3 regions of the Corynebacterium glaucum genome follow, and region 1 is predicted to be linked to each of the others. Evidence: predicted binding sites of a transcription regulator. Region 1 holds the regulator's gene; each other region holds the start of a gene.

Evidence for each region. The regulator LexA, encoded in region 1, represses DNA repair genes until DNA is damaged. The targets are predictions, from matches to a motif close to CGAACANNTGTTCG.
Region 2: the regulator LexA is predicted to act here: its motif matches at 1,293-1,306, upstream of CGLAUT_RS08285 (SAV_6107 family HEPN domain-containing protein).
Region 3: the regulator LexA is predicted to act here: its motif matches at 1,975-1,988, upstream of CGLAUT_RS11155 (HNH endonuclease signature motif containing protein).

Annotation. Positions count from the first base shown of each region.
Region 1 is NZ_CP047358.1:1,464,658-1,467,929, reverse strand. Features, by position in the region: gene CGLAUT_RS07145 (1-phosphofructokinase family hexose kinase) at 1-127, opposite strand, end outside; gene sugR (transcriptional regulator SugR) at 286-1,077, opposite strand; gene lexA (transcriptional repressor LexA) at 1,223-1,915, opposite strand; gene CGLAUT_RS07130 (hypothetical protein) at 2,122-2,487, shown strand; gene nrdR (transcriptional regulator NrdR) at 2,579-3,037, shown strand; gene hrpA (ATP-dependent RNA helicase HrpA) at 3,034-3,272, opposite strand, start outside.
Region 2 is NZ_CP047358.1:1,713,208-1,716,479, forward strand. Features, by position in the region: gene CGLAUT_RS08280 (DUF3040 domain-containing protein) at 261-653, opposite strand; gene CGLAUT_RS08285 (SAV_6107 family HEPN domain-containing protein) at 782-1,216, opposite strand; gene CGLAUT_RS08290 (GNAT family N-acetyltransferase) at 1,355-1,921, shown strand; gene CGLAUT_RS08295 (polyprenyl synthetase family protein) at 1,986-3,077, shown strand; gene CGLAUT_RS08300 (Rv2175c family DNA-binding protein) at 3,078-3,272, opposite strand, start outside.
Region 3 is NZ_CP047358.1:2,297,380-2,300,651, reverse strand. Features, by position in the region: gene CGLAUT_RS11160 (acyl-CoA carboxylase subunit beta) at 1-301, shown strand, start outside; gene CGLAUT_RS11155 (HNH endonuclease signature motif containing protein) at 457-1,944, opposite strand; gene CGLAUT_RS11150 (DUF3054 domain-containing protein) at 2,102-2,473, opposite strand; gene CGLAUT_RS11145 (lysylphosphatidylglycerol synthase transmembrane domain-containing protein) at 2,490-3,272, opposite strand, start outside.

The sequences.
Region 1 (3,272 bases):
CGACATTGATGCCTTTGCCCCCGGCTTCTCTGCGTGCACTGGTGGCTCGAACCACCGCCCCGCGTTCTAACTGGCCGATGTCCAGGGTGGCATCGATACTCGGATTGGGGGTCAGCGTGAGAATCATCTGCGCTCCGTACTTCATTAGCCCTTGGCAACCCCTGCATCACAAACTTCGCGCCGGTGTTGCCTTCACCACCCAGTATGTCCGAGTGTGCCCGTTTTGGCAAGGTTCAAGCATGGTTCAAACAAGGTCTCACATACCGCTGTTTGGGTATGTGTGGTTTAGTCCACTTCTTTAGCTAGAACTACTTCGATTCCTCGCTCGCCAAGTTCTGCTACGAAGGAGGTCGGGGCAGAGGCATCGGTGACTACTACATCGATGGCATCCAGTGGTGCGAAGCTCACGAGGTAGTCATTGCCGAGCTTTGTCGAATCGCATAACACCACGACCCTCCTTGCGTTGGTGACCATCGAAGACTTGACTGCGGCTTCTTGGGCGTCCGCAGTAGAGAGACCATGATCGACCGTCAGCGCGTTGGTGCCGATAAAGGCGACATCCGCCCGCATGAGGGCGAGTGTTCGAAGTGCGGTATCTCCAACTACGGCTTGTGTGATCGCTCGTACAGTACCGCCGAGCAGCTGCACGCTATCTAGGCCGGCGGTGGAAAGATCGAGGGCCGTAGGCAGTGAGTTGGTCACGATCGACCAGGTTTTGGCATTTGGCTGCGTAGCTGCGAGATTGGCAAGAGCGTTGATTGAGGTGCCGGAATCGAGGAAAATTCCACCACCCGGCTGATCCGGGAGAAACTGCAGTGCTGCGCGTGCGATCGCCTGCTTGGCGTCGGTTGAGGAGCGGTAGCGGGCATCGAGCGGGAACTCGGTAGTCAAAAACGCCTGGTTCGCTACCGCGCCGCCGTGCACCCGCTGCACTACGCCATCGTTGTCCAGCGCCGCGAGGTCGCGGCGGATTGTCTCGGCAGTGACGTCAAACTTCGATGCGAGCTCCGTGACGTTGACGCGGCCTTCGACTGCAGTCTGGGAGGCAATCTGACGACGCCGTTCCTCGGCATACAAAACGGGCACCTCCAGATGTGGGTGTGGGAGTTGTTCTGACCGGAAGTGGCCATTCCTCACATCATCCCAGACACGGGGTGCCCGTTCGCATGGGTTTATATCCGTTTCCCCCGAAAGAGGGAATTCAGCGGCTGTGAGCGGGCGGCTACAGCGACCTGAAGACGGAGATGACGAGCCCCATGATCTCTGCGTCATCGCCCTTAATCGGCGAGAATGCATCGTTGCGCGGCAGTAGCCAAACGCCGGTCGAGTCTTTGTGGAACACCTTGGCCGTCGCCTCGCCGTCGATAAGTGCCGCGACGATCTGACCCTCCTCTGCAACCGGCTGGGAGCGAACCACAAGCCAGTCGCCGTCCAGAATCGCCGCATCAACCATGGAGTCGCCCACGACCTTCAGCATGAACAAATCGCCGTCGCCAAGCAGCTCTTCGGGCATCGGGTAGTACGTCTCCACATTCTCTTCGGCGAGAATTGGGGCACCGGCGGCAATCTGGCCCACCACCGGAATGAATCGTGGAGTCGATGCCTCATCAGGGGCATCCTGCGGCTTTGAGGCTTTGCGGGTTCCCGACTTAGGTGCGGTCTCGGGGAGGTGGCGAAGGTCGACGGCGCGCGGCTTGTTCGGATCGCGGCGGAGAAACCCCTTCTTCTCCAGCTCCTTGAGTTGGTAGGCCACTGAAGATGTCGACTGTAGGCCTGCGGCATCTCCGATCTCACGGATGCTCGGCGGGTAACCGCGAAGCACCACAGCGTCCTGGATTACCTGCAGAATGCGGCGCTGGCGGTCCGAGAGTGCGCTCATGTCCAGGTTGTTCGGGTCGGTCTTCTTGCGTGCCATGGCACCTTCCTTGCTGGCGATGTGCTTCGGGTCAAAAGTAGCACAGTGAGCAAATATGTTCGATATTCTTCAAGAGGGAGTGGACAGCGTCAACGGCGGGTGCTATATATCGAACATGCAATCGTTCGAACACACTATCGCATTCGGGCAGAGTGTGTTGGGGGCGACCAATACAGTGAGCTCCACACCAAGGAAAGGACTACACCATGACTATCGTCACCCGCCCCGTTAACAGCAACAACACCATCGATAGCGGCGTTTGCACCCTGGGACGCACGGCGGAGGTTTGGGATGTTGCCAACTACGACAGCTCACTCGCTGGGCGGCATTGCGCAAGGCCGCTCGTCAGGTCGTATCGAACACCCGGACGTAATCCAGGGGAGCATTTGGTAGCCTCGGACACGTCTGCACAACGTTTCGAACTGGCGCAAGAGCGTCGGGACAACCTCTTGCTAGGCATCATGATGACCGCGGCTTTGGCCGTGGGATCGATTTTCGGCGGCGTCTTCAACGCGGAGGAGCCGACCTCAGTGGGCCCGGCTCAGAGCGCCCGGATCGCAGCGGATGTGTAGGTTGCACAGGCTCGCTAGCCCGGATCGTGGTGTCGCTGCAGTAAGCTGACGCCAGAACCATGACCGCCGCAACATATGGGATGTGTGAACCGTGTTCTGTCCGTTCTGCCACCATGAGCAATCCCGGGTCACCGACTCCCGCACCGTGGATGCGGGTTCTGCAATTCGTCGCAGGCGAGAGTGCACCGAATGTGGTGGCCGTTTCACCACCGTAGAAAAAGCGGTGTTGACCGTCGTGAAGCGCAACGGAGTGAGCGAGCCGTTCGATCGAGATAAGCTCATCGTCGGTGTGCGGCGAGCGTGTCAGGGACGCGACGTGTCTGATGACGCGCTGAAACGTCTCGCGCAACAGGTCGAAGAAGCCGTGCGTGCGCAAGGCAGTTCGCAGGTGCCAGCAAACCAAATCGGTCTTGCGGTGCTAGAACCGCTGCGGGCTCTCGACGAAGTCGCGTATCTCCGCTTCGCCTCGGTTTACAAGTCTTTCGAGAGCGCGGACGACTTCGAATCCGAAATCAGGCTAATGCGCCGCCGCGACCGCGAAGACTTCTAAGCGAGCTTGTCCACCATCTTTTCGATGCGCCGCTGGCTTACGGGCTGGGGGGTGCCCAAGCGCTGCGCGAAAAGGCTGACCCGCAACTCCTCGATTCGCCAGAGAATATCTTTGTAAGCACGCGACTTCCTCCGATTCGCCGGTAGCTTGGCTGCCTTCGCCTCCAGGTAGCGCTTTGCGTCGTCGACTGCAGACTGCCTGTCGGCATCGCGGTCAGGATCAAGACGTAGATCGC
Region 2 (3,272 bases), 250 kb from region 1:
GCAGGTGAAAAGCCATGATAGTCGTGGGGAGATTTTCCACAATTTTCGTCTCTCGCCTAACTTGAACCCCTTTATTCACACAAAATCAACGACGCATCAGCCCTACCCACCCAGCCTCCACAACCCCTACGCCGCCCGACCTGGCAATATTGTTGCAGTGGGGCGCGGTGGGTGAAGAAGGTGGGTGAAAGTGGGAGCCCTGAAGAGGGCACGAAAAAATGCCCCTCCGAATCGGAGGGGCACTTTGCCTACAGCCTTACCTATTGGCGATCTTCGAAACGGCGACGGAAGTTCTCTTCCATCGCGACACTGCGCTGGGATCGCTGCCGCTCCCCTGTCGACGCAACCCGACTTGACCCGGGATTCGACACCGGGGCACGCAGGGCCATGACACCGCCAGCCATCATCACCCCGAAACCGAGCACGCTGATCACGATTGCCCACATGCTCATCGACGCAAGTGCAACACCGCCAATCAGCAGCACGAGGCCGAGTACCATGAGAGCGACGCTGCGCATCGTGAGCTGGCCGGTTCGCGGCGCGTCGCTGAATCCAACCTCGTGGGCGACATCGCTTCCGAACTTCGGATCCTCTGCAAGCAACGATTGCTCGATCTCGCGTAGCGCTTGCTGCTCCTGCTCAGAAAGAGACACTGGTTTACTCCACAGCTAATGGGCGGACATTGTTTCCCTAATAACGGCCATAGTATCGGTTTTGTTCCCGCCACTGATATTCGTCCTGGGATTCGCCCTTCCCACCAAACGTCCCTTTACAGTCTCGGCTATGCAACTAGGGGCAGATCCACCGGATGGACATCCCTATAGAACTCCTCGACGTCTGCAAGTAACCGAAGAACCAGTTTCGGATCGGGGGCAGTATCAATACCAGATGCGACACGACCTCTCGTCCGAGAGTAAGTCTGGAACCGTGCCGCCCAGCGCTTCCCATCATCGCCCGTAAGCGCCAGTTTCTCCCACGCGCTGGACGGGTGCCGTTTACGCTTCCGTAAGTCCGGCGAATCGGCGTTGGCCGCACCGGCAACTCGGAGCGCGCCTCGGTACGCATTTTCTAGGGCGAGATCAAATTGCCCCGCCTCGATCTCATCGTGAGCCGCAGCAATCAACGTCTCCGCAGAGGCCAAGAACTGGTCCCTGCGCGAAAGTGATGCAATAGCGCCATACGTTGCCCGAGTGGTTGCCGAAACAATGCTGCCCATGTTTTCCCCTTTGTGTGCGTTCAGATTTGTTGCACCTGAACCTAAAACATCCGTTCGACATTCCGTGCGGCTCTATAGAACATGTTTTCGAATCGTTTAAATACCACACATCCCCACTCATCGTGGTTAGGTGATGGGGTGACCGTTGAAATCCGTCGCCTTAGCCCAGCCGAATTTACAATGCTGGCACCCGACCTGGTCGACATCTATCTAGAAGCCATGGGTTACGACCCATCTATACGACAACAGCGCATCAACGTTTGGCGCCGAGAAATCATGTGGGAAGGCTTCACCGCAATCGCAGCAGAGGAGCAGGAAAATGTTGTCGGCGTTGCCTACGGTTTTCTTGGCACCCGCGAGCGTTGGTGGGACCGGCAACTACTTCGCAGCATGCGACAATCTGGCGGCATCACTGAGCAGCGCCAGCAGATCCTCAACAGCTACTTCGAAATCGCCGAGATCCATGTCTCGTCGTCTCGCCAGGGCCATGGTATCGGCGCCGCACTTCTAACGGAACTGCTACGCCTGGCCCCCGCCGAGTGGGCACTGCTCTCTACGCCGGAAGTGGATGGTGAAGCGAATAGCGCGTTTGGGCTGTACCGCAAGTTCGGGTTCACCGACATCGCGCGCGACTACCTTTATCCCGGCGACCACCGTCCATTCGCCATCCTCGGTCGACCGCTACCGCTCTCACCCAAGAAATAGCTTCACTGTAGGGTAGGTGGCCGAATAGCGCACTATCTGCGCCTCTACATATAAAGGAGCACTTGTGGATTACCGCAGTGTCGACCTCGTTGAGGTTCCGGCAGCTGTCAACGCCCAGCTTGCTGAGTACTTCTCCTACCGCGCACCCGAGGTGGCCGCGCTGGGTTCACCTTTCCAGAAGTCGGTCTCGTACCTCGAGCAATTCGTGCTCGGAGGAGGCAAGCGAATCCGTCCGCTGTATGGGTGGGCAGGGTTCGTCGGCGGCGGCGGACTCGAGAAAGGCGAAGAGGATCCGCAGTCCGTGTTGCGCGCAGTCAGCGCTCTAGAGTTCATCCAAGCCTGCGCACTCATTCACGATGACATCATCGATGCCTCTGATACCCGCCGTGGACAACCAACGGTGCATCGAGCTATTGAGGCAGAGCACCAGGAGCGCGATTTCTTGGGCAGTTCGCCGGCGTTCGGCGAGCACGCTGCAATTCTCATCGGTGATCTTGCCCTGGTCTGGGCGGAGGACATGTGGCGGTCGTCTGGTGTGTCGAACGCCGCGCTTGATCGCGCAGCAGAGCCATGGCAGGGCATGCGCACTGAAGTCATTGGAGGCCAGCTCCTCGACATCATGCTGGAAGCTGAGGGAAGCGAGTCGGCCGAAGCGGCGAATACGGTCAACCGCTACAAGACCGCGGCCTACACCATCGAGCGTCCGTTGCACCTGGGCGCGGCCTTGGCCGGAGCAACAGACGCCATCATCGAGGCGTTTCGAGGCTACGGTCGCGATATCGGGATGGCGTTCCAGCTTCGCGACGACATGCTCGGGGTCTTCGGCGACTCAGCGATCACCGGTAAGCCCGCCGGCGACGACCTGCGCGAAGGCAAACGGACCGTGCTTTACGCCACCGCACTTAAGCTCCTAGATGAGTCCAGCCCCGGTCAGGCAGCTAAGCTGCGCGCCGGCATCGGTACTGTCGAAGATCCCGACGCTGTACACGAAATTGCATCCATTATCGCGGGCAGCGGCGCTGTGGAAGCGGTCGAAGAGGAGATCGATCGACTGAGCACCTCCGGTCTCGCTCACCTCGACAGCGTCACCCTCAGCGACGAAGTCGGAGAAATTCTGCGCACACTCGCGATCAAATCAACCGCTCGACGCAGTTAACTAAAATGCCATCGCTTGCGCGCGGCGGATCACTTCGCGCGCACCGTGACCATGCAGCGCGTCAATCGGCCTACCCGGTAAGGATTCGTCCTCCGTGAACAAGAACTGGAGGATCTCTGCAGGCTCGTAGCCGCCGTCGGAAAGCACTGTAATCGCTCCACCGACAAACTTGGACAGCTCACCGTCGTCAAGCAA
Region 3 (3,272 bases), 830 kb from region 1:
GAACTTTGCGTGGCCGACGGCGCAGATCGCGGTGATGGGTGCCGCGGCTGCAGCGATCACGCTGCAGGGCAAGCAGCTCGACGCTATCGATGATCCTGTGCAACGCGAAGCCATGAAGAAAATGTTCATGGATTTTTACGACGAGAACATGACATCGCCGTATGTTGCAGCCGAGCGCGGGTTCATCGACGCAATGATCCAGCCGAGCGAAACGCGATTGGCGCTGCGCCGCGCCCTGCGTCAGCTGGAAACCAAGCGCGAGTTTGACTTACCAAAGAAGCACACGATTTCACCCCTTTAGATTCTCACGATAGGCTCAGTTTCATGATTTCTTCGATGCTTGATATTTCCGGTGACCTCCTCAGCATGACCGTCTGGTTTGTGAACGGTTTGCTTTCCGGCAACCCGCTCTACGCTTGGGGTTCTTCTTTCTAGTTTTCTCGCCGCCATCTTTTCCTAAGCCGCGGCGAGCAGCGCGACTAGATGCCGCTCGACGGGGCTGTACTCAAATCCGCATTCCAGTGGGTCGGGGAACGGGGGTTCTCCGTGATCCGGCTCCACTGGAACTGGCCCAGGATCGGGGAGCGCCGCCTTGATGGGGAACTCCATCCCGTATTCCTGCTCTAAGGCCTCGATTCGGCATTCTGCAGTTTCGAGGTCTTTATCCTTGTCAAATTCATCCATGATTTTGTGCCCTTTGGCGTAAAACTCCGCAGCGAGAGCTTTAGTTCGGCTGATGGAGTCCAGACTTGAGCGCCAGCGGGGACTGGTGGGCGTGAGTTCGTCGAAAAGTATGCCTTCGCACGCGGAGATTTCGTATGTACCGTCAGCGAACAGCCAGATGATTGTGTTGGTGTCGGGGTCGTGGACATAGAAGGCGCGTTTATCTGTCTTCATGTTGTGGTGATGTTGACAGAGTGAGAACAAGTTCGACGCGGTGGTGGGGCCGTCTTCGTCGAAAGGCACCCGGTGATCCAGCTGACAGCGCTCAGCCGGTCTCGTACAACCCGGGAAAATGCAGGTCCCATCCCGCGCTGTAACGAACGCACGCATGCCGGCGGTGGGAGTGTAGCTGCTTGTGCTCACTGTGGCAGCGTCGTCAAGATCTAGAACTTTCGGCGAAACTTTCTCGAGCCAGTCGTCCAGCGCAACGGTGTCCTCCGGCCCAGTCCAACCGAACCCGGGGATATACGCAGGCTCACCGGCCTGGCGGTCGCGCGGAGCGAAGATGTTGAGCGTAGGCTTCGCGCTTGGCGCGATCTCTCCGGTAAGGAGTTTGACCGCCGCGTCCACCATTTGCATCGAGTGTTCCCGAGCCGTGGCAAGAAGGTGCTGGCGGATGCGGTAAGCAGTCACAGTATCGGTCACCAGTTCCATCGCACCCTTGACGACGCCTGCGTTGGAAAACGTCTCAAAGTTCACGGAATCTGCGGTGTCCTGGCTGCGGGCCTTCCGCTTCTTCGGATCGTAGGCACGGGCTGGGTCAATGCGCTTGATCAACTCGCGCATGCGCCGCGTGACCAGGGTCCTGTGTGGAATCTGCTGGTCGACTCGGCTAGGAGTGAAGATGTCTGCAAGCAGCTCATCGAACTCAGCGAAGATTTCCGGTGCAATGTCAGGGCCGAGCTCGTCGAGCACCGAGTCGATGGCTGATAGGTGGCTCATGTCCAACAGGTGCGTCTCAGCCTGCAGTGCCCGGAGTATGGGGAGCTGCTGCAAACGTGCGTGGGCGAAGATCGCGTTTTCAACGAACCCTTTGGACCATCCGGTTGCAGCCTTAATCTGCTCGGCCTCGAGGTGGAAATCCTCAACCGAAGCACCGGGTTCGGCGTACACCGAAAAGAGAGACCAATACGCTTCCCGCACATGCTGGGCTGCAGAGCTTCGCAGATCACCAGGACGTTGGGTGCGGAAGCGCGGCGCAACCGTTTCGGTAGTTTTCATTTGATCCCCCTTTGTTACCGCATATCATATAGAATATGTGTACGATATACAAGAGGTAACCCTGGAGAAATCGAGTCGGTATAGAAACTGTCCACCAGAAAGTACGGGTGAGCGACTCAAGGCGCAAGCAAATCATACGAAAACTGTCCGAAAACGTCTAGAGTTTCCGGGCCACTGCGCGCCAGCCCAGCATCAGCAGCGCGCTCATCACGGTCGCGACGATGACGAAGGACCAGTGTGGTACTGACTGATTGCGGAAACCCCAAATCACCAAACCGGTAATAGCGGTGATTGCCCAGATGAAGCCGCCGCGGTTCTGCCGCACGATCAGCCAACCGAGCACGACGCCCAGCGCGAACGGCCACACGGTGGACAGCCACCCGGAGAAATTGAACGGCATGTCTTCGGACTGATGCGCCGCTCGCGCCAGCAAAGCGAAAACCGCGATTGCGACAAGGTCGGCGCCGATCGCGACAGGGGTGGAAATGGGTTTGCGGGTGGAAGGTTTCGTCGTTAAGCGATTGCTCATACCTGCATGCTAACGGCTATTTCCTGCCCAGCATGAAACCGCGCCCAGCGTAGACCAGTGCGTAGATGCTCCAGCCGATGAGGGTGATCAGGGCGAAGGAGATGGCGCGGTAGATGACGGTGGCGGCGGTGGCGTCGGCAAGCGATAAGCCCCCTGCGACAAGCATGCCTGCCAGGACCGGCTCGACCGTGCCCACTCCGCCCGGTGTGATTTGGGCAGCGCCGGCGAGCTTGGTCACGATGTACGCGAGCGCAACCCCCATCACGGAAATGCCACTCTGCCCGCCGACCGCGTACACGGCGAGCAGCATGGTGCACAGATCGAACAGGCGGTTGAGCAGCGACAACGTGGCGGCTGCGATGAATTCACCCGCGCCCATGCGGATCGCCGCGACCTGGTCCACCACCGTTTCAATGCGTGCCCGCACCTTGTCCGGCAGGAAGCCGACCCAGCGCTTCAGCACGGCCGGGTTGCGGGTGGCCCAGAACACTGCAGCGATGGTGGCGGCCGCGATGGCGAAGCTGGCCAGCAGCGTCCGTACCGAAAGGTCAGCGCCGAGAAACAGCACGGCGACGAGACCGATGACCCCCATCCACACCGTCGATAGCGCGCCGGAAATCACAAAGAACCAGCCGCACAGCCCAACCGAGGCGCCCCACGAGCGGTGTACCCTAAACGTCAGCCACGCCGAGATCGCCGGACCGCCCGGCACCGTCGTTGACCAAGCGTTTGACGCGTAAACGATGGCGTTGGTGTTGGCCGGGTTCGCAATTCTCGCACCAGTGTTCAGCAGAAGCTG